3 regions of the Pseudomonas sp. rhizo66 genome follow, and region 1 is predicted to be linked to each of the others. Evidence: predicted binding sites of a transcription regulator. Region 1 holds the regulator's gene; each other region holds the start of a gene.
What was found. The regulator sigma-54, encoded in region 1, starts transcription at its own class of promoters, with help from an activator protein. The targets are predictions, from matches to a motif close to ANTGGCATNNANNTTGCTNT.
Positions count from the first base shown of each region.

Region 2: a site for sigma-54 is predicted at 2,128-2,147, ahead of QZR14_RS26465 (CmpA/NrtA family ABC transporter substrate-binding protein). Genes of this name have one in related genera too.
Region 3: a site for sigma-54 is predicted at 3,182-3,201, ahead of QZR14_RS08700 (pilin). Genes of this name have one in related genera too.

Region 1 is NZ_JAUJWZ010000006.1:205,009-212,087, forward strand. Features, by position in the region: gene QZR14_RS09730 (ZIP family metal transporter) at 1-169, shown strand, start outside; gene QZR14_RS09735 (HPr family phosphocarrier protein) at 208-483, opposite strand; gene rapZ (RNase adapter RapZ) at 499-1,356, opposite strand; gene ptsN (PTS IIA-like nitrogen regulatory protein PtsN) at 1,359-1,823, opposite strand; gene hpf (ribosome hibernation-promoting factor, HPF/YfiA family) at 1,835-2,143, opposite strand; gene QZR14_RS09755 (RNA polymerase factor sigma-54) at 2,217-3,710, opposite strand; gene lptB (LPS export ABC transporter ATP-binding protein) at 3,898-4,623, opposite strand; gene lptA (lipopolysaccharide transport periplasmic protein LptA) at 4,623-5,168, opposite strand; gene lptC (LPS export ABC transporter periplasmic protein LptC) at 5,155-5,727, opposite strand; gene QZR14_RS09775 (KdsC family phosphatase) at 5,736-6,260, opposite strand; gene QZR14_RS09780 (KpsF/GutQ family sugar-phosphate isomerase) at 6,260-7,079, opposite strand, start outside.
Region 2 is NZ_JAUJWZ010000030.1:205-7,283, forward strand. Features, by position in the region: gene QZR14_RS26460 (ANTAR domain-containing response regulator) at 210-785, opposite strand; gene QZR14_RS26465 (CmpA/NrtA family ABC transporter substrate-binding protein) at 801-2,012, opposite strand; gene QZR14_RS26470 (quinone-dependent dihydroorotate dehydrogenase) at 2,236-3,258, shown strand; gene rmf (ribosome modulation factor) at 3,445-3,660, opposite strand; gene rlmKL (bifunctional 23S rRNA (guanine(2069)-N(7))-methyltransferase RlmK/23S rRNA (guanine(2445)-N(2))-methyltransferase RlmL) at 4,193-6,463, shown strand; gene QZR14_RS26485 (sensor domain-containing diguanylate cyclase) at 6,608-7,079, shown strand, end outside.
Region 3 is NZ_JAUJWZ010000005.1:284,734-291,812, forward strand. Features, by position in the region: gene QZR14_RS08685 (prepilin peptidase) at 1-99, opposite strand, end outside; gene QZR14_RS08690 (type II secretion system F family protein) at 101-1,318, opposite strand; gene pilB (type IV-A pilus assembly ATPase PilB) at 1,321-3,021, opposite strand; gene QZR14_RS08700 (pilin) at 3,248-3,679, shown strand; gene QZR14_RS08705 (BON domain-containing protein) at 3,974-4,330, shown strand; gene QZR14_RS08710 (DUF2845 domain-containing protein) at 4,566-4,862, opposite strand; gene QZR14_RS08715 (DUF748 domain-containing protein) at 4,862-7,079, opposite strand, start outside.

The DNA of each region.
Region 1 (7,079 bases):
GCAGGTGTTGTTGCCGTTAGGTCTGGCATTGGCGGCGGGGGCGATGTTGCTGGTGGTGACCCACGAAGTGATACCCGAGTCGCGACGCCATGGTCATGACAAGCTGGCCAGTCTTGGCTTGTTGATCGGGTTTTGTTTGATGATGGTGATGGATACGGCGCTGGGCTGAATGAAGGTAAGGAGGGAGCAAGCTCCCTCAGTGGCGGATCAACCGCCTTCGTCGAAGTAGTTGTTGATCAGCGCCACCAAGGCATCCATTGCCTCTTCGGCCTGTTCACCTTCGGTGCTCAAATGGATTTTGGTGCCCTTGCCGGCCGCAAGCATCATCATCGCCATGATGCTTTTACCGTCCACTGCTGTTTCGGGCGTTCGACCGACTCTTATCATCGTCTCCGGAAACTTGCCGGCCACGCCGACAAATTTAGCCGATGCCCGGGCATGTAGACCTAATTTGTTGATGATTTCGATTTCACGAGCAGGCATCGCGGAGTGAATCCTTTAAGTGAGGTCGCGGTGGCGAACCTGGACGTTCTTCAGGGTTTTCTGCAGGGCCTGACCCAGACGTTCGGTCAGGTAGACGGAACGGTGATGCCCGCCGGTGCAGCCAATGGCAATGGTGACGTAGGCGCGGTTGCTCGCGGCGAAGCGCGGCAGCCACTTTTGCAGGTAGGTGAAGATGTCCTGAAACATTTCTTCGACTTCCGGCTGTGCTGCAAGGTATTCGGCCACCGGCGCATCGAGACCTGATTGCGCGCGCAGTTCCGGCTTCCAGTACGGATTGGGCAGGCAGCGCACATCGAATACCAGATCCGCATCCACAGGCATGCCGCGCTTGAAGCCGAATGACTCGACCAGGAAAGCCGTACCAGGCTCCGGCTGGTTCAGCAGACGCAGCTTGATCGAGTCGCGCAACTGGTACAGGTTCAGGTTGGTGGTGTTGATCTTCAGGTCAGCGAGGTCGGCAATCGGGCCGAGCAGGGCGGTTTCATCCTGGATCGCCTCGGCCAGCGAGCGATTGGCGTTGCTCAGGGGATGGCGACGGCGCGTTTCAGAAAAACGCTTGAGCAGGGTTTCCTCGTCGGCATCCAGATACAGGACGTCGCACTGGATGTGCTTGCTTCGGACATCTTCAAGCAGTTCGGGGAAACGAGAAAGGTGGCTCGGCAGGTTGCGTGCATCAATCGATACGGCTACCAGCGGTTGCGCCAGTTCGGTGTGAATCAGCGCGCGTTCGGCCAGTTCCGGCAGCAGGCCTGCGGGCAGGTTGTCGATGCAGTAATAGCCGTTGTCCTCAAGAACATCCAGAGCTGTGCTTTTACCCGAGCCGGAGCGGCCACTGACGATGATCAAACGCATGATTAATGCCCGTTCTGCTCGCTCAGGACGACCTGATACAAGGCTTCGCTACTCGGTGCGCTGCGCAGTTTTTCGCGCACTTCCTTGCGATCAAGCATGCTGGCGATCTGACGCAGCAACTCCAGATGCGCATCGGTGGCAGCCTCCGGGACCAGCAGGACGAACAGGAGGTCAACCGGTGCGCCGTCAATGGCGTCGAAATCAATTGGAGCGTCAAGGTGCATCAGCGCACTGATCGGTGCTGTGCAACCCTTGAGGCGGCAATGGGGGATGGCGATGCCGTTACCAAAACCGGTAGAACCGAGTTTTTCACGGGCAATCAACGCCTCGAAGACATCTTGCATCTCCAGATCCGGCACTTCTCGGGCGATCAGGTTGGCAATTTGTTCGAGGGCTTTCTTTTTGCTGCCGCCCGGCACGTTCACGAGGGAACGGCCGGGGGTCAGGATACTTTCAAGTCGGATCATGGGGTGGGGGGTTATCGACCGGTCGCGCCCTGGAGCAGGCTCTGGGTCTTTTCCTTATGCTTTTTGAGTTGTTTATCCAGCTTGTCGGTCAAGGCGTCGATCGCCGCGTACATATCGGTATGTTCCGCGTTGGCGACCACTTCGCTGCCGGGTATATGCAAGGTGGCTTCGATTTTCTGCTTCAGCTTTTCGACGCACATCGTGACCTGCACGTTGGTGATCTTGTCGAAATGGCGCTCCAGTCGTTGGAGTTTTTCCTCGATATAGGCGCGCAGAGGTTGGGTCACTTCCAGTTGGTGTCCACTGATGTTGACTTGCATACAGCTTCTCCTTCGTTGCCAGTGCATAAAGCGGCAGGCTGGATAGCCTGCCACTGGAACGCTGTAACGTGGCTTACATCAACCGCTTGCGTTCGCTCGAAGGCGCGATCCCGAGGGATTCGCGGTACTTGGCGACGGTGCGGCGAGCCACCTGAATGCCTTGTGCCTCCAGTAAACCAGCGATCTTGCTGTCACTCAACGGCTTTTTCTGATTTTCCGCGGCAACCAGTTTTTTGATGATCGCGCGGATCGCCGTGGACGAGCATTCGCCGCCTTCGGAGGTACTGACGTGGCTGGAGAAAAAGTATTTCAGTTCATAAATACCGCGCGGGGTATGCATGAATTTCTGCGTAGTCACCCGGGAAATCGTCGATTCGTGCATGCCGACCGCTTCAGCGATGTCGTGCAGGACCAACGGTTTCATGGCTTCGTCGCCGTATTCCAGAAAACCGCGCTGATGCTCGACGATCTGGGTGGCTACTTTCATCAGGGTTTCGTTGCGGCTTTGCAGGCTCTTGATGAACCAGCGGGCTTCCTGCAACTGATTGCGCATGAAGGTGTTGTCGGCGCTGGTGTCGGCACGGCGGACGAAACCGGCGTACTGGGCGTTGACGCGCAGACGCGGCACCGATTCCTGATTGAGTTCGACCAGCCAGCGCTCGTTGTCCTTGCGCACGATAACGTCGGGGACAACGTATTCGGCTTCGGTGGACTCGATTTGCGAGCCCGGGCGCGGATTGAGGCTTTGTACCAGTTCGATGACCTGGCGCAGCTCGTCTTCCTTGAGCTTCATCCGGCGCATCAACTGGCTGTAGTCGCGGCTGCCGAGCAGGTCGATGTAATCGCTGACCAAACGTTTCGCTTCAGCCAGCCAAGGCGTCTTGGCGGGTAACTGACGCAATTGCAGCAACAGGCATTCACTAAGGTTGCGCGCACCAATGCCGGCCGGTTCGAACTGCTGGATACGGTGCAGAACGGCTTCGATTTCGTCGAGTTCGATGTCCAGTTCCGGATCGAACGCCTCGAGAATCTCTTCGAGGGTTTCATCCAGATAGCCCTGATTGTTGATGCAATCGATCAGGGTGACGGCGATCAGGCGATCGGTGTCGGACATCGGTGCGAGGTTCAGTTGCCACAGCAGGTGGCTTTGCAGGCTCTCGCCGGCCGAGGTGCGGGTGGTGAAGTCCCACTCGTCGTCATCGCTGCTCGGCAGGCTGCTGGCGCTGGTCTGGTAGACGTCTTCCCACGCGGTATCGACTGGCAGTTCGTTGGGGATACGTTCGCTCCAGTCACCTTCCTCGAGGTTGTCCACCGTCGGCGCGGTTTCCTGATACGAGGGTTCCTGGATCTCGGTGTTGGGCTTCTGTTCGGCGTTGTCGGCCATTGGGTCGGAATTGTCGAAGTCGTCGCCTTCTTCCTGGCGTTCGAGCATCGGATTGGATTCCAGCGCCTCCTGGATTTCCTGTTGCAGATCCAGGGTCGACAATTGGAGCAGGCGGATGGCCTGTTGCAGCTGCGGTGTCATCGTCAGCTGCTGGCCCATTCTCAAGACTAGCGATGGTTTCATGGCAGGGGCTTAACACCTTATTCGCCGGCGCTATGCGCCATCCACTACAGGGCGCCGAAGCGCCAAACTTAAGCAAATTATATGCCTGAAACTGAAGTGTTTGCCTAGAGCGCTGTAACAATTAAAGCGTATTAAATCCTGCTTGAATCGATACAGCGCCCCGGCGGCGCACCGGGCACTGTTGCGCTTACAGGCGGAACTCGTGGCCCAGATACACTTCCTTGACCAGATCGTTGGCCAGGATGGTTTCTGCGTCGCCTTCAGCGATCAGTTGACCATCGTTGACGATGTAAGCGGTTTCGCAGATATCCAGCGTCTCACGGACGTTGTGGTCGGTGATCAACACACCGATACCCTTGGCCTTGAGGTGGTGGATGATCTGCTTGATGTCGCCGACCGAGATCGGGTCGACACCGGCGAACGGTTCGTCGAGCAGGATGAATTTCGGTGCAGTTGCCAGCGCGCGAGCGATTTCCACGCGGCGGCGTTCACCACCGGACAGGCTCATGCCAAGGTTGTCGCGAATGTGGCTGATGTGGAATTCCTGCAGCAGGCTTTCCAGCTCCTTGCGACGGCCGGCCTTGTCGAGCTCCTGACGGGTCTCGAGGATGGCCATGATGTTGTCGGCCACCGACAGTTTGCGGAAGATCGACGCTTCTTGCGGCAAATAGCCGATGCCAGCCTTTGCACGACCGTGCATCGGCTGATGGCTGACGTCCAGATCATCGATCAGTACGCGGCCCTGATCGGCCTGTACCAGGCCGACGATCATGTAGAAGCACGTAGTCTTGCCGGCACCGTTGGGACCGAGCAGGCCAACGATCTGGCCGCTGTCGATCGACAGGCTGACGTCACGCACGACCTGGCGGCTTTTATAGGCCTTGGCCAGGTGCTGAGCTTTCAGAGTTGCCATTACTGGGTTTTCTCGTCGGTTTTCTTCTTCGGCTGGATCACCATGTCGATGCGCGGACGCGCCTCGGTGACCTTGCTGCCGGTAGCGCGACCGGCGCTGGCCAGTTTCTTCACGGTGTCATAGACGATTTTCTCGCCCTGAGTCGTGTTGTTGTCCTTGTCGACAACCTTGGCCTTGTCGATCAGCACAACGCGGTTTTGCGCGGCGTGGTACTGAATCGTCACGCCCCAGCCCTGCACGGGCTTGGCGTCACCTTGAGTTTGCAGTTGCTCGAAATAGGCGAGATTGCCCACCGACGTCACGACGTCGATATCACCGGCCGGGGTGCGAGTGATGGTCACCGTGTTGCCTTTAACGATCATCGAGCCCTGGGTAATGATCACATCACCTTTATAGGTTGCGATGCCGTTCTTGTCGTCCAGTTGGGCGTCGTCGGCCTGAATGCGGATAGGTTGCTGCTGATCGTTCGGCAGAGCCCAGGCGCTCACGCTTCCCAGTGCTGCGCCCAGACTGAGCAAAATAGGGAGGGTTTTAACGAGCCTCATACTGTCCTCTTACGTTCGATTGCAGGTGTATCCTGCTTTCCTTCAGGTACGCTTTCATTCCGACGCCAGTCGATACACCGCCAGCGCCCTCGATTCTAACGGGTTGCTCGGTCTGCGCATATTCTTGCTGCGGGAACACGGTCATGCGGGTGCTGGTGATCAGGGTGCCGCGGTTTTTCTCATCGGTGCGCTGTACGCGTACCGAGTCGATCAGTTCGACTTCGGTGCCGCCCGAGTTCACTTCGCCACGCTCGCTGGTCACGTGCCATGGGAAGTCAGTGCCGCGATACATGTTCAGATCCGGCTTGGTGACCAGAGTGATATCGGTGGCCTTGACGTGCTCGGCCTTGTCGGAAGTCATCTCGTACTGCACCTTGCCATCGGGCAAGTACTGAATGGTGTGTGTGTTGGTCGCGTACCAGTCGATCGGATTCTCGGCGGTCGAGACGGGCGGCTTGTCGAGGAAACGTTCCGGGCTGATGTTCCAGTAGCCCACCGCGGCAAATATAGCGGCGATGCAGCCGAACAGCAGGAAGTTGCGAAATTTTTTGCTGAACATGGTTTGGCTCACAGGTACGCGGCGTTGGCCGCATCGAGGCGGCCCTGGGCGCGCAGTATCAATTCGCAGAATTCGCGGGCGGCACCTTCGCCACCACGGGCGCGGGTGACGCCATGGGCGTGCTCGCGGACGAAATCGGCAGCGTTGGCCACGGCCATGCCCAGGCCCACCCGGCGGATTACCGGAAGGTCGGGCAGGTCGTCACCGAGATAGGCGACCTCTTCATAACTTAGACCCAGTTGCTCAAGCAGGCCGTCGAGAACGACCAGTTTGTCTTCACGGCCCTGAAACAGGTGGGGAATCCCCAGGTTTTTCGCGCGACGCTCGACCACCGGGGTCTTGCGACCGCTGATGATAGCGGTCTGCACGCCGGCATTCATCAGCATTTTGATACCTTGGCCGTCGAGCGTGTTGAAGGTCTTGAATTCGCTGCCGTCTTCAAGGAAGTACAGACGCCCGTCAGTGAGGACACCGTCGACGTCGAAAACCGCCAGTTTGATCGCTTTGCCGCGTTGCAGCAGATCGTTGTTCATTACATGACTCCTGCGCGCAGCAGATCGGAGAGGTTGAAGGCGCCGACCGGGCGATCTTCTTCGTCTACGACGACCAGTGCGTTGATTCGGTGATCTTCCATGATTTTCAGGGCTTCGGCGGCCAGCATCTCGGGCCGTGCGGTCTTGCCGTGGGCCGTCATTACCTGGTCGATGGTGGCGCTGCGAATGTCGATGCTGCGATCCAGTGTGCGACGCAAGTCGCCGTCAGTGAAGATCCCGGCCAGTTTACCGTCAGTTTCGAGGATGACGGTCATGCCCAGACCTTTACGGGTCATTTCCATCAATGCGTCCTTGAGCAGCGTGCCGCGCTGGACTTGCGGCAACTCCTGCCCAGCGTGCATGACGTTTTCCACTTTCAGCAGCAGGCGACGGCCGAGGGCGCCACCCGGGTGCGAGAAAGCGAAATCTTCGGCGGTGAAGCCGCGTGCTTCCAGCAAGGCGACGGCCAGCGCGTCACCCATGACCAGCGCAGCGGTGGTCGAGGACGTCGGCGCCAGGTTCAGCGGGCAGGCTTCATGCTCGACGTGAACATTGAGATTGACCTCGGCAGCCTTGGCCAGCGGCGATTGCGGGTTGCCGGTGACGCTGATCAACTGGATGCCCAGGCGTTTGATCAGCGGCAGCAGGGTTACGATTTCATTGGTCGAGCCGGAGTTCGACAGAGCGAGGATCACATCGTCACGAGTGATCATGCCCATGTCGCCATGGCTGGCTTCGGCCGGGTGGACAAAGAAAGCAGGAGTACCGGTGCTGGCCAGGGTGGCGGCAATCTTGTTGCCGATGTGCCCGGACTTGCCC
Region 2 (7,079 bases), on a different contig from region 1:
GTCTGCGTACTTCGCGAGCATTTCCCCCTCCTCTGGGAGAGGGGACTGACCGAGGTGTCTGACGTCAAACACCGACCTGAAAGACCGGGTCGATTATGGATTCACAGCAGAAATCACAGATCGGCGTACTTCGTGAGCATCCCCCAAATCAGTCCCCTCTCCCTCTGGGAGAGGGCTAGGGTGAGGGGCTTTTCAAGCGGTCAGCGCTTTCACCCGAGCAACTCACTCATCGCGATAATCTGCTCCGCCACCTGAATCAGCTTCTGCTGCCGGCTCATGGCCTGGCGGCGCATCAGGGTGTAGGCCTCTTCCTCATTGCAGTCCTTCATCTTCATCAACAGCCCTTTGGCCAGCTCAATGCGCTTGCGCTCAGCCAATTGCTGGTCGCGGGCCTGCAATTGCGCGCGCAAGGCCTGATCACTTTCGAAGCGCGCCATCGCCACATCGAGAATCGGCTGCAAACGCTGGGCGTGAATGCCTTCGACAATGTAGGCACTGACCCCGGACTTGATCGCTTGCCGCATCACTCCAGGGTCATGCTCGTCGGTAAACATCACGATCGGTCGTGGCTGGTCGCGGCTGACCAGCACCACTTGCTCCATGACATCGCGACTGGGTGACTCGGTATCGATCAGGATCACGTCCGGGCGCACCGTTTCGACGCGCGCGGGCAGGTCGATGGTTAGGCCGGATTCGTCGATCACTTCGAAACCGGCCTCGGTCAGTGCGGCTTTCAAGCGGCCGACTTTTTTCGCCGTGTCGTTGATCAACAGAATGCGCAACATGTTCGCGGTCTCCTGTCAGCGGCGGGCGAGAAGGGGGGCATCGTCGTTCAACGCGTGCAGTTTGAAACTGCGCGCGTAGCCGGCCGGGTCGCTGCCGTCCCAGATCTTGCCGTCGAGCAACTGGCTGCTGCGCATGTCGGTGCCCCACGCGGCGACGCCGACAGCGGTGGCGGCGTCGCGGTAGACGTCCAGACGCTGAACCTGGCGGGCAACGGCGAGGTAATCCGGATCCTCACGCAGCAAGCCCCAGCGGCGGAACTGGGTCATGAACCACATGCCGTCCGACAGATACGGCAGATTCACTTCGCCGTTACCGTGAAAGCGCAGCGCGTGCGGATCCTGCCAGCGATTGCCGAGGCCATCGGCATAGTCACCGAGAAAACGCGGTTCGATGCACGCCACTGGCGCATCGAGATATTCCGGCGCGCTAAGCAACTGCGCGGTGCTACGGCGGTTTTCCGGGCTTTCTTCGATGAAACGGCTGGCCTCGAGGATCGCCATCACCAGCGCCCGCGCGGTGTTGGGGTATTGCTCGACAAATTCACGGGTACAGCCAAGGACTTTCTCCGGGTGATCGGGCCAGATGGTCTGGCTGGTGGCCAGGGTAAAACCCAGATCTTGCTGCACCGCGCTGGCCGCCCACGGTTCGCCGACGCAAAAACCATCAATGCGCCCGGCCTGCAAGTGCGCGACCATTTGCGGCGGCGGCACCACCACGCTGTCGACATCCTGCAATGGATGAATGCCCTGACTCGCCAGCCAGTAATACAACCACATCGCGTGAGTGCCGGTGGGGAAGGTCTGGGCGAAGGTGAGTTTTGCGCGGCTTTGGTGCACGTGGCGGTCCAGCGCTTCAGGACTGTTCACGCCGAGGTTTTGCAGGCCGTGGGAGAGGTTGAGGCTTTGACCGTTCTGGTTGAGGCCCATCAACACGGCCATATCAGTCGGGGCGACCCCGCCGATGCCCAGGTGCACGGCGTAGATCAGGCCGTACAGACTGTGCGCGGCATCCAGTTCACCGCTGACCAGTTTGTCGCGCAAGTTGGCCCAGGACGTCTGGCGCTTGAGGTTCAGCGTCAATCCGTAAGGCTGGGCGAAGCCCTGTGTGGCTGCGACCACCACCGAGGCGCAATCGCTCAGGGCTATGAAACCGAGGTTGATTGCGCTTTTTTCCGGGGCATCGCTGCCATTGACCCAGGCCAGTGGCCCTACCGAAGGTTCATTCATCCTGCGTACCTCGAAAAAAAAGCGCCGCCACGGACTTTGCGCAGGCAAACCCCGAAGACGACGCCATTGTCCGTGCCCGCCTGCCGTCATTGGCCGGCGCGCTGATAGCCAGGAGGGTGCAAGGCATATGCCAGAGACAGCGATTTGCGCGTGCGCCTCGCGCCGCAGGTCGATGCCCGGCTATAATCGCCGCCTCTTTTCGCCGCCCGAGTCATCGCCGCCCATGTACACCCTGGCCCGTCAGCTGTTGTTCAAACTTTCCCCGGAAACCTCCCACGATCTGTCGCTGGATCTGATCGGCGCGGGTGGGCGTTTGGGCCTCAACGGCTTGCTGTGCAAGGCACCGGCGAAGAAGCCAGTCACCGTCATGGGCCTTGAATTCCCGAACCCGGTGGGTCTGGCGGCCGGTCTGGACAAGAACGGCGCGGCCATCGACGGTTTTGCGCAACTGGGTTTCGGGTTTGTTGAAATCGGCACCGTGACCCCGCGTCCGCAGCCGGGCAACCCGAAACCACGAATCTTCCGCTTGCCGGAAGCCGAGGCGATCATCAATCGCATGGGTTTCAACAACCTCGGTGTTGATAACCTGCTGGCGCGGGTGGCTGCGGCGAAATACAAAGGCGTGCTGGGCATCAACATCGGCAAGAACTTCGATACGCCGGTTGAACGTGCGGTCGACGATTACCTGATCTGCCTGGACAAAGTGTACGCCCACGCCAGCTACGTGACGGTCAACGTCAGTTCGCCGAACACCCCGGGCCTGCGCAGCCTGCAGTTTGGTGATTCGCTCAAGCAGTTGCTCGCCGATCTGGCCACACGCCGCGCCGAACTGGCCTTGCGTCACGGCAAGCATGTGCCGCTGGCGATCAAGATCGCACCGGACATGACCGATGAAGAAACCGCGCAGGTGGCCCAGGCACTGATCGAAACCGGCATGGACGCGGTGATCGCGACCAACACCACCCTCAGCCGTGTTGGCGTTGAAGGCATGGAGCATGGCGACGAGGCGGGCGGTTTGTCCGGCGCGCCGGTGCGTGAGAAGAGCACCCATACTGTGAAGGTGCTGGCCGGTGAGTTGGCGGGGCGGTTGCCGATCATTGCGGCTGGCGGGATTACTGAAGGCAAGCATGCGGCCGAGAAGATCACCGCTGGTGCGAGTCTGGTGCAGATCTATTCGGGCTTCATCTATAAAGGCCCGGCGCTGATTCGTGAGTCGGTAGACGCGATCGCCGCCCTGCGCAAATAACCCTAGGCTGACCAGGCCAATGTAGGAGCAGCCTTCGGCAGCTCCTACACGAGATGTGTGTCAGCCAGACAGGCATAAAAAAGGGCTCCTCGAAGGAGCCCCTGGGCCGCAGCCCGCCGTCCGGGAAGGACGTGCATGGTAAGTCGTTACAAATTCAGATTGTCGTGTCGGAATAAATGCCCTGTGTCAGCCGACGGCGTGAAGTTCGTTGAGTCTGTGGATTCCCGCAGTGCCGGTCATACCGTCCCAGTTGTCGCCGCGTCCTTCTCGCCAGCCGTTGATCCAGGCTTGACGTACCGACGGTAGAGTAAATGGGCAAAGCTCACGGGATTTACCACCAACGCCATATTGATATCCGCGCAAAAATGCTCTTTCCAACGGATCACGCTTAAGTCTTCTCATAGGGTGTTTCCCTCACTTGTTGACTGTTTTGTGTCGCGTTGACCTCAACTGAGGTCTGGCAGAAAAAACCTGCCATGGTGCGGCTCGCTGCCGGCGTGGCGAGCCAAGGTGTTGACGCCGTTGCGACGTCAACCTGTGCTCAGTTCTAACCAATGAGTCACATCGAGGGAATGATCGTTTTGTCATAAGGACGTAACGAAATTAGTGCTACAGCCATAAGTAACGACGGGTTTCATGCACGGTTTTTCAGCAAACCCCGGTATGATCGGCCCCGCGCTGGATGATGGGGTTAATTCTTTAGTGAGAATGACCCACGTTTGCGCTGGGTTATAAAGCGACGAAGGGTCGCTTTAAGACTTTTTGTTTCATCAACTTTTTTATCTGTCCCGGCATCTAAGCTCTTTTAACCCGAGCAGCGGGGATGGAACGGCACACCTTCGTGCCACGCGGGCGTTCTTTTAGAAAAGCGCCTGATTGAAAACCGGATCGGCAATGCGTTGCCGATTCACTAGCCAAAGGCTCTGGAAATACCATGTCCGACCGTTTCGAACTCTTCCTCACTTGCCCTAAAGGCCTTGAAGGCCTGCTCATCGAGGAAGCCGTCGGGCTTGGCCTTGAAGAAGCGCGCGAGCACACTTCCGCCGTGCGTGGCATGGCGACCATGGAAACCGCTTATCGCCTGTGCCTCTGGTCGCGTCTGGCCAACCGCGTGTTGCTGGTGCTCAAGCGTTTCCCGATGAAAGACGCTGAAGACCTGTACCACGGCGTGCTCGACATCGACTGGCAAGATCACATGCTCAGCGATGGCACCCTGGCTGTTGAATTCAGTGGCCATGGCTCGGGCATCGACAACACCCACTTCGGCGCCTTGAAAGTCAAGGATGCCATCGTCGACAAACTGCGCACCCCGCAGGGCGACCGTCCGTCGATCGACAAGCTCAACCCGGACCTGCGCATTCACCTGCGTCTGGATCGCGGCGAAGCGATTCTGTCCCTTGATCTGTCCGGCCACAGCCTGCACCAGCGCGGTTACCGTCTGCAGCAGGGCGCTGCACCGCTGAAGGAAAACCTCGCAGCGGCGATCCTGATCCGTTCCGGCTGGCCGCGCATTGCTGCCGAAGGCGGGGCGCTGGCTGACCCGATGTGCGGTGTCGGTACGTTCCTCGTCGAAGCCGGGATGATTGCCGCCGACATGGCGCCGAACCTGCGCCGCGAGCAGTGGGGCTTCACCGCGTGGCTCGGGCACGTGCCGGCGCTGTGGAAAAAACTCCATGAAGAAGCCGTCGAGCGTGCCGCTGCCGGTCTGGCCAAGCCACCGCTGTGGATTCGCGGTTATGAAGCCGACCCTCGGCTGATTCAGCCGGGCCGCAACAACGTCGAGCGTGCGGGCCTGAGCGAGTGGATCAAGATCTACCAGGGCGAAGTCGCGACCTTCGAGCCACGTCCGGATCAGAACCAGAAAGGTCTGGTGATCTGCAACCCGCCATACGGCGAGCGTCTCGGTGACGAAGCCAGCCTGCTCTACCTCTACCAGAACCTCGGCGAGCGCCTGCGTCAGGCCTGCCTGAACTGGGAAGCGGCGGTGTTCACCGGCGCGCCGGACCTGGGCAAGCGCATGGGCATCCGCAGCCACAAACAGTATTCGTTCTGGAACGGCGCGTTGCCGTGCAAACTGCTGTTGATCAAAGTGCTGCCGGATCAGTTCGTCACTGGCGAGCGTCGCACCCCGGAACAGCGTCAGGCCGAGCGTGAGCAAGCGGCTTACGATCAAACCCCGGACGAGCCGCAAGAACGCAAGTTCAACAAGAACGGCAACCCGATCAAACCAACGCCTGCCCCGGCGCCGGTGATCGAGCAGCCGCGCTTGAGCGAAGGCGGGCAGATGTTTGCCAACCGGTTGCAGAAGAACCTCAAGGCGATGGGCAAGTGGGTCAAGCGCGAAGGCATTGATTGCTACCGCGTCTACGATGCCGACATGCCTGAGTACGCGATGGCCATCGACCTGTACCACGATTGGGTGCACGTCCAGGAATACGCCGCGCCGAAGTCGATCGACCCGGAAAAAGCCTCGGCGCGTATGTTCGACGCGTTGGCGGCCATTCCGCAGGCGCTGAACGTCGACAAGAGCCGCGTGGTGGTCAAACGCCGCGAGCGCCAGAGCGGCACCAAGCAGTACGAGCGTCAGGCGGCGCAAGGCAAGTTCAATGAAGTGAGCGAAGGCGGCGTGAAGTTGCTGGTCAACCTCACCGACTACCTCGACACCGGTCTGTTCCTCGATCACCGCCCGATGCGCATGCGCATCCAGAAAGAGGCCGCCGGCAAGCGCTTCCTCAATCTGTTCTGCTACACCGCGACCGCCAGCGTGCACGCGGCCAAGGGCGGTGCGCGCAGCACCACCAGCGTCGACCTGTCGAAAACCTACCTCGACTGGGCGCGCCGCAACCTGTCGCTGAACGGTTACTCGGACAAGAACCGTCTGGAGCAGGGCGATGTGATGGCGTGGCTGGAAAGCAGCCGGGACGAGTACGACCTGATCTTCATCGATCCGCCGACCTTTTCCAACTCCAAGCGCATGGAAGGCATCTTCGACGTGCAGCGTGATCAGGTGCACTTGATCGACCTGGCCATGGCGCGTCTGGCGCCAGGTGGTGTGCTGTATTTCTCCAACAACTTCCGCAAGTTCCAGTTGGAAGAAAACCTCGCTGAGCGTTACGCGGTCGAGGAAATCAGCGCACAGACCATCGATCCGGATTTTGCCCGCAACACCAAGATCCACCGCGCCTGGAAAATCACGGCTCGTTGACGCTTTGCGCAATTGGATCCACAGAGCCTTGATTTTTAAAGGCTCCGTGGATCTGCCCGCGCTAGCTAAATTAGTGGCTAATAGCTATAACTCACACACGGTCAATGGGGTTTTCCCGTAAATGCTGGCGTAGTGAGTTGTCTTATGTCGTTGCACCCCGTGCGCCCAAAGATTCTGGGTTTCATCAGTGAAGACGTCTCGGCCTGGCTGGTCGCGCTGCTGGTATTGCTCGCCGGCGGGATTCTCACGGGGCTGCTCGCCTGGGCCACCCTCAATCAGTTTCAGCAACAGACCCGTCAGCGTTTCCAACTGCTGGCCAATGAACGTTACACCCGCATCGAAGAACGCTTTCAGGATCAGGAACAACGCCTTGACGGCCTGCGCCGCTTCTTCGCTAACTCCGAATCGGTGTCCCGCGCCGAGTTCGACGGCTACACCCAACCCCTATTGATGCGCACCCAGGCTTATTCGTTTGCCCGCAAGGTCAATGGCGCCGAGCGCGCCGCATTCGAGCAGCGAGTGCGTGACGAAGGCCAGACCCACTTCACGATCCGTGAGCTGAATGCACAGGGCGAGCTGCAACTGGCGGGCGTGCGCGATGAATACGTGCCGGTGC
Region 3 (7,079 bases), on a different contig from region 1:
GATCAGCACGTTAAGGAAACTGCCGACCACCAGACCGAGCAGCAGGGCGGTGCCGACAAACGTCAGCGGATACACGGCAAACAGTTCGTCGATAGGCATGTCAGATCGCTGAGCCGAGTTGGAAGATCGGCAGGTACATGGCCACCACCAGCCCGCCGACGATCACCCCCAGCACGACCATGATGAACGGCTCCATGAGGCTGGTGAGGTTGTCGACCATGTTATCCACTTCTTCCTCGTAAAAGCCGGCAACCTTGTCGAGCATGTCATCGAGTGCGCCGGACTCTTCGCCAATCGCGGTCATTTGCACGGCCATGCTGGGAAAGACCCCGGTGCTGCGCATCGAGAAATTCAGCTGCATACCGGTGGACACGTCCTGGCGAATACGCAGCACGGCTCGCTTGAAGACCACGTTGCCGGTGGCGCCGGCCACTGAGTCGAGGGCTTCCACCAGCGGCACACCGGCGGCAAACGTGGTCGACAAGGTTCGGGCGAATCGCGCCACCGCAGACTTGTACATCAGCGTGCCCACCAAGGGCAGTTTCAGCAGCCAGGTGTCTTTGCGATCGCGCAAGGCCTGGGAGGTTTTCAGAGCATGGCGAGTGCCAAAAATCGCCGCGACCAGTGCAGCGAGAATCGCCCACCACCATTGCTGCATGAATTCCGACAGGCTGATCACCATCAGGGTGAACGCCGGCAGTTCGGCGCCGAAACCGGAAAACACTGACTGAAACTGTGGCACCACTTTGACCAGCAGGATCCCGGTTACCACGGCCGCCACCAGCACCACAGCGGTGGGGTAGGTCATGGCTTTCTTGATCTTGGCTTTGAGGCTTTCGCTTTTTTCCTTGTAGGTCGCGACGCGTTCGAGCAGGGTGTCGAGGGCGCCGGACTGCTCGCCGGCATCGACCAGGTTGCAGTACAACTCGTCGAAATACTGCGGTTTCTTGCGCAGGGCTGCGGCGAAGCTGTTACCGGCCGCGACCTCCTGTTTCACTTCGTCCACCAGCTTGCGCATGGCCGGATTTTCAAATCCTTCACCGATGATGTCGAACGACTGCAGCAGCGGCACACCAGCTTTCATCATGGTCGCCATCTGCCGGGTGAACAGGGCGATGTCCCGGGCCTTGATGCGTTTGCCAAAGCTCAGCAATGACGTGGACTTCTTGCGCACCTTGCCGGGATTGATCCCCTGTTTGCGCAGTTGTGCCTTGATCAGTGCCGGGTTCTGTCCGCTCAACTCACCGGTGACTTTGCTGCCTTTTCTGTCCGTACCTTCCCAAGCGTAGATACTGATTTTCGCTGCCTTGACCGCCATGTTCAGTCCTTGGTGACCCGGTTGATTTCTTCAAGGCTGGTGATGCCTTGCATGGCCTTGTGCAGCCCGGAGGTGCGCAGGTCGTCGAAGCCGTCGCGGCGCATCTGCAAATCGATTTCCAGCGAATTGCCTTCGGCCATGATCAAGCGTTGCAGCTCCGGTGTGTTTTTCACCACTTCATAAATCCCCACGCGTCCCTTGTAACCGCCGTTGCAGTGATCGCAACCGACCGGCTCGTAGATCGTGAAATGGCCGATGCGTTCCTCGGGGAAACCTTCCTTGAGCAAGGTTTCGCGCGGGATCTCGATGGCTTTTTTGCAGTGGCTGCACAGTTTGCGCGCCAGGCGCTGGGCGATGATCAGGCTGACCGAGGTGGCGATGTTGAAGCCGGGAATGCCCATGTTGTGCAGGCGGGTCAGGGTTTCCGCGGCACTGTTGGTGTGCAGGGTCGAGAGCACCAGGTGGCCGGTCTGCGCGGCTTTGATCGCGATCTCGGCGGTTTCCAGATCGCGGATCTCGCCGACCATGATCACGTCCGGGTCCTGACGCAGAAACGAGCGCAGTGCCTGGGCAAAGTCGAGCCCTTGTTTGGGATTGACGTTGACCTGGTTGATGCCTTCCATGTTGATCTCCACCGGGTCTTCGGCGGTGGAGATGTTGATGTCGACGGTGTTGAGGATGTTCAGGCCAGTGTACAGCGACACGGTTTTCCCCGAACCGGTGGGGCCGGTGACCAGAATCATCCCTTGTGGCTGCTTGAGCGCGGCCATGTACAAGTCTTTCTGCTCGGGCTCATAGCCGAGGGCATCGATACCGATCTGCGCACTGGACGGGTCGAGGATCCGGATCACCACTTTTTCGCCCCACAGGGTCGGCAGGGTGTTGACCCGGAAGTCGATCGACTTGCTTTTCGACAGGCGCATCTTGATTCGCCCGTCCTGGGGTTTGCGTCGTTCCGAAATATCCAGGCTGGCCATGACTTTCAGGCGCGCGGCGATGCGCCCGGCCAGTTGAATCGGTGGCTTGGCAACCTCGCGCAGAATGCCGTCGGTGCGCACCCGCACCCGGTAATTCTTTTCGTAAGGCTCGAAGTGCAAGTCGGAAGAACCACTCTTGATCGCGTCGAGCAGCATCTTGTGCACGAAGCGCACTACCGGCGCATCGTCGGCGTCGAAGCCGCCGACGGCGTCCTGTTTGCTGTCGTCGATGGATTCGACATCGACCCCGTCGAGATCGACATCGGCCATGTCCTCGAGACCACTGGTGTGGGTGTCGAAGAATTTCTCGATGGCATCGGTAAGTTTGTCGTCCTCGACCAGAATGGCTTCGGTGCTCAGCCCGGTGCTGAATTGAATGTCGTTGATTGCTTGATGGTTGCTCGGGTCGGAAATGCCCACGAACAGCTTGTTGCCACGCCGCCACAAGGGCAGGGCGTGATGCTGGCGCACGAGTTTTTCGCTGACCAGGCCTTTAGGCTGGGTTTCCTTGTCCAGGCAATTGAGATCAAGCAAGGCCATGCCGAAATGCTCGGAGGCGATCTCGGCGACCTGTGAGCTTTTGACCAGTTTGTTCTGCACCAGATAGCTGACCAGCGACAGACGATTGCGCTGAGCCTGTTGCCAGGCTTGCTGAGCGCCTTTTTCCGTGAGCAGTTCGGCCTGCACCAATTGCTTGGCCAGACCGCTCAGAGCGATGTCATTCATGGGGAGTCCGCGCGCTTGCCGTTCATGACTTATAGCCTAGTCAAGTGACAGCGCCAAACGCGGCGGGTGCAGGTGACAAAAAGTGTCAGATAGTGCGGTTGCAGGTTGTAGGAAATAGCGTTGCAAGCGCTTCGCGCCCAATGAGCGAGGTCTTGAAGGCATTGGCATGGCCTATGCTGCGTCCCTTTCAGATCATGAGAATTCGACTCATGCATGGAGCGTGTCTATGAAAAAACAACAAGGTTTTACCCTGATCGAGTTGCTGATCGTGGTGGCGATCATCGGGATTCTGGCGACCATCGCCTTGCCGCAATATTCCAAGTATCAGGCGCGGTCGAAGGTGACGGCGGGGCTCGCTGAAATCAGTGCGTTGAAAGTGCCGTTCGAGGACACCATCAATCAGGGCACAGATCCGACACTGACACTTGTTGCGGGTGCTGCGACTGTCACGACCTCCAATTGCGCTGTCACTGCGTCGGGTACCGCGTCCACGGGTGCCGGGACAATTGTCTGCACCATTAAAAACGCGCCAGGCCCGGTGCTGGATAAAACCATCACGCTCACTCGTTCCTCCGGAACCGGTGCGGGCGTATGGACTTGCGGTACGACCGTTGCACCGGACTATTCGCCAAAAGGCTGTACTGCCAGCGGTACCTGAGTGGTTGATGGACTGCCAAATGCCCCGCGATGCGGGGCATTTTTATTTGTCCACACTTCTCAAAAGCTTCAATAATTTCAGCGTCTTAGGAACTTTCCAAAAAACCGCAACTTGCATGCGAACATTGGCCGGTTCATGCAAATTGCATGATTCCGGAAATTGGTGATATCAGTAAGTTATTGATTTTTAAGAATATTGTTCGGTCTAAAAAGTTGGCACAGCGTTCGCAACTACCTTGGTAACCCTGCTGACAAGACAACCAGCAGACTTTCCAGAAAAACAGGAGTTACTCGTATGAAGAAGTTCGCTATCACTGCCGCTGCTGCTACCGCGCTGACCCTGACCATGGCTTCCGGTGCATTTGCACAATCCACTCAGGCTACCCAGGCTCCTATGACTCTGGCTGCCGGTGAAGTCACCCAGGCTAAAGAAGCTACTTCCGACACTTGGATCACTACCAAAGTCAAAGCTGACCTGGTCACCGAAAAAGGCATTCCAGGTACTGACATCAAAGTAGAAACCAACAAAGGCGTTGTATCGCTGTCGTCGACTACTGCTGTAACTGAATCGCAGAAAGACGTTGCTGTTGCGATCGCCAAGAAAATCAAAGGCGTTAAAGCGGTCTCCGCTGACGGCCTGAAAGCCGAGTAAGGCATGACTTCTCGCCTGGACCGGGAGAAGACGCGACAGACGGGCCGAGCAATACGTCTGCCGCAACTTTAGAGTTCATGCGAACGGTCACACGGATGTGACCATTACAGGCCCCGCCACTTGTGTCGGGGCCTGTTCTATTTTTAGAAGCAAAAGATCGCAGCCTTCGGCAGCTCCTACAATCTGGAATGCATTTCCCTGTAGGAGCTGCCGAAGGCTGCGATCTTTTGCTTTTTCAGTTGCCGCGTTTGCTGGTGATCTGCCGCAGGCGATTGCCTTCGAAGCGCAAGTATTGATACATGCCGTTGTTCGGGCCGTAGGCCCATTCCTCGACCTGAAACTCTTCCCGGCGGTTGGCGCTGCGCTTGTAACCCAGCACATCACGGCTGACCGGTTCGCCGCACTTTTGCAGGACTTCGCTTGAGCGGTCGCCAAGGCTGATCAACTGGCTGCCGCAACGCAAGGTATCGGACGCCCAGGCGTGGCTGGCCGCGAAGGTCATTGCGATCAAGGCCAGCCACTGCAGTTTCATCATTCGGCATCCAGATGCATTTGCGTCACCACGCGGCCATCGCTCTCGGCTTCACCGAGATTGGCGTCGATGAAGTACACGCGGTCGTCTGCCAGTTGGCCTTTATCAACCAGATAATCCTTGATGCTGCTGGCACGGTCCTGACCCAACTGGCGCAACAGCACGTCGCTGCCACTCCAGAACTTGATCACGCCTTCGCGCATCTTCGCCGTGCGTTCTTCCTTGCCCAGATCCTTCCATTCTGCCGGTGGCTGGGTTTTCAGACGGGTGCGGTAAATGCCTTCGAGCAGTGGACCTTTTTCGCTGTCCGGCACTTGCAGCAATGACGCCTGCGCCGGGACTTTATCGCCGCGACGCTGGAGCATCTTGTAGTAGTTGTACTGGTATTCACGCTCCAGACGTTGCTCGGCGAGCAATGGACCATCGCTGCTCTGCGCGGCAGTGCCTTCGATTTCAAGACGCAGAGCCGGGCGTTCTTTGAGTGCCTGAGACAGTTTGATCAGCGCGGCTTCGGCATCCTTGCTCAACTCGCTGGAACCCGGCGCGAACGATACGGTGCCAAGGTCTTGCGAACCGCCACCACTGATCAGCCCACCAATCATTTTGAACGGCGCGGCAGCGGCTTTGACGATCAGGTTGCGCAGGGTTTGCCAGACAATTGGCATCACGCTGAATTGCGGGTTATTCAGGTCGCCGGTCACCGGCAACTCGATGGAGATCTTGCCGTCGACGTCCTTGAGCAGGGCAATCGCCAGTTTCAGCGGCAGGCTCACGGCATCCGGGCTGTCGACTTTTTCGCCGAGCTGCAATTGCTCGACCACCACTTTGTTCTCGGCTTTGAGCTGGCCCTTGGTGATCAGGTAATGCAGGTCGAGGTTGAGCCGGCCCTTGCGGATGCGGTAACCGGCGAATTTGCCGGAGTAGGGCGTCAGCGTGGTCAGCTCGACGCGTTTGAAACTGGTGGCGATGTCGAGGCTGGCCATCGGGTCGAACGGATTGACCGCACCCTTGATGGTCACCGGTGCATAGCGGTCGACCTTGCCTTTGATGTCGACGCTGGCCGGTTTCGCCTGACGGCTGTCTATGGTGCCGATCTGGCCGTTGAGTTGTTGCACGGCGGTGGCGAAGTTCGGTGTCAGGCTGAAGTCGGCGAAGTTCGCCGAACCATCGTTGATGGCGATGCCCCCAATGTGAATGCCCAGCGGTTTTTCGTTGCTGGCCGGTTTCGCCGCGGTGGTTTTGGTGCCGCTGTCGGCGGGCTGCGGGATCAGCAGGTCATCGATGTTGGTGGTGCGATCGTCGTTGATCATGAACCGCGCATACGGCTGGAACAGGTTGATCCTGTCGATCGACAGGCTGTCGCCGTGCTGATAGTTCAGGCCTTCCACTACCACTTGCTGCCACTTGAGGAAGTCGCGGGTTTTCAGGGTGTCGAGGGTGTGCAGTTGATCGATCTGCGCGCGGCCGGTGACGTTGAGGGCCAGCGGTTCGGTGCTCTTGAGGTTGACCTTCAGATCGCTACCGAGCATGCCGCTGCGCAGTTCCAGGCGGATGAACGGATTGATGTAGGACTGTGCGACACGCAGGTCGATGTCCTGGGTTTTCACGTTGAGCTGGGCGTTGACCGGGGCGAGATTGACGGTGCCGTCGGCCGTGATCTTGCCTTGCTTGCCCACGCCGCTGTCGAGCTTGAGCTTGAAGGGCGAGCCGTTGAGGCTGTCGAAATCCTGCAGATCGACATTGAGCGGGGTGATATCCAGGGCGACGGCTGGTGTGGCCGAGCGGTCGGCAAGGTGCACAGTGTAGTTGCGCAATTGCACGTCTTTGAGCAGCACTTGCCATGGCTTGCTCGGCGCAGTGGAATCCGGCTTCGGCGAGTCTGCGGCGGCCGGCGTGCTTGCAGGTTCGGCGGCGGCTTTGGCGGCGGGTTTCGATGGCTGGCTGGCAAACAGTTTCTGCCAGTCCAGTTGGCCATCGGCTTCGAGCGCCGCCCAGGTTTCCAGTTTGTTGCTGCGGATCTTGCCGACCACGACTTGCTGTTTGGCCAGATCGACCGAGGTTTCGCTGACGTCGAGACGCTCGAGTTTCGCCAGTGGCCGCCCGTCCGGCGCCTTGATGGCGAATGGCGCGATGCTCACGGCGACGTTGTTCAGCAGCAGTTCGGTTTCTTTCGACAGATTGAGTTTGTAGTCGGTGCTGAGGCTGATCACGCCGTCT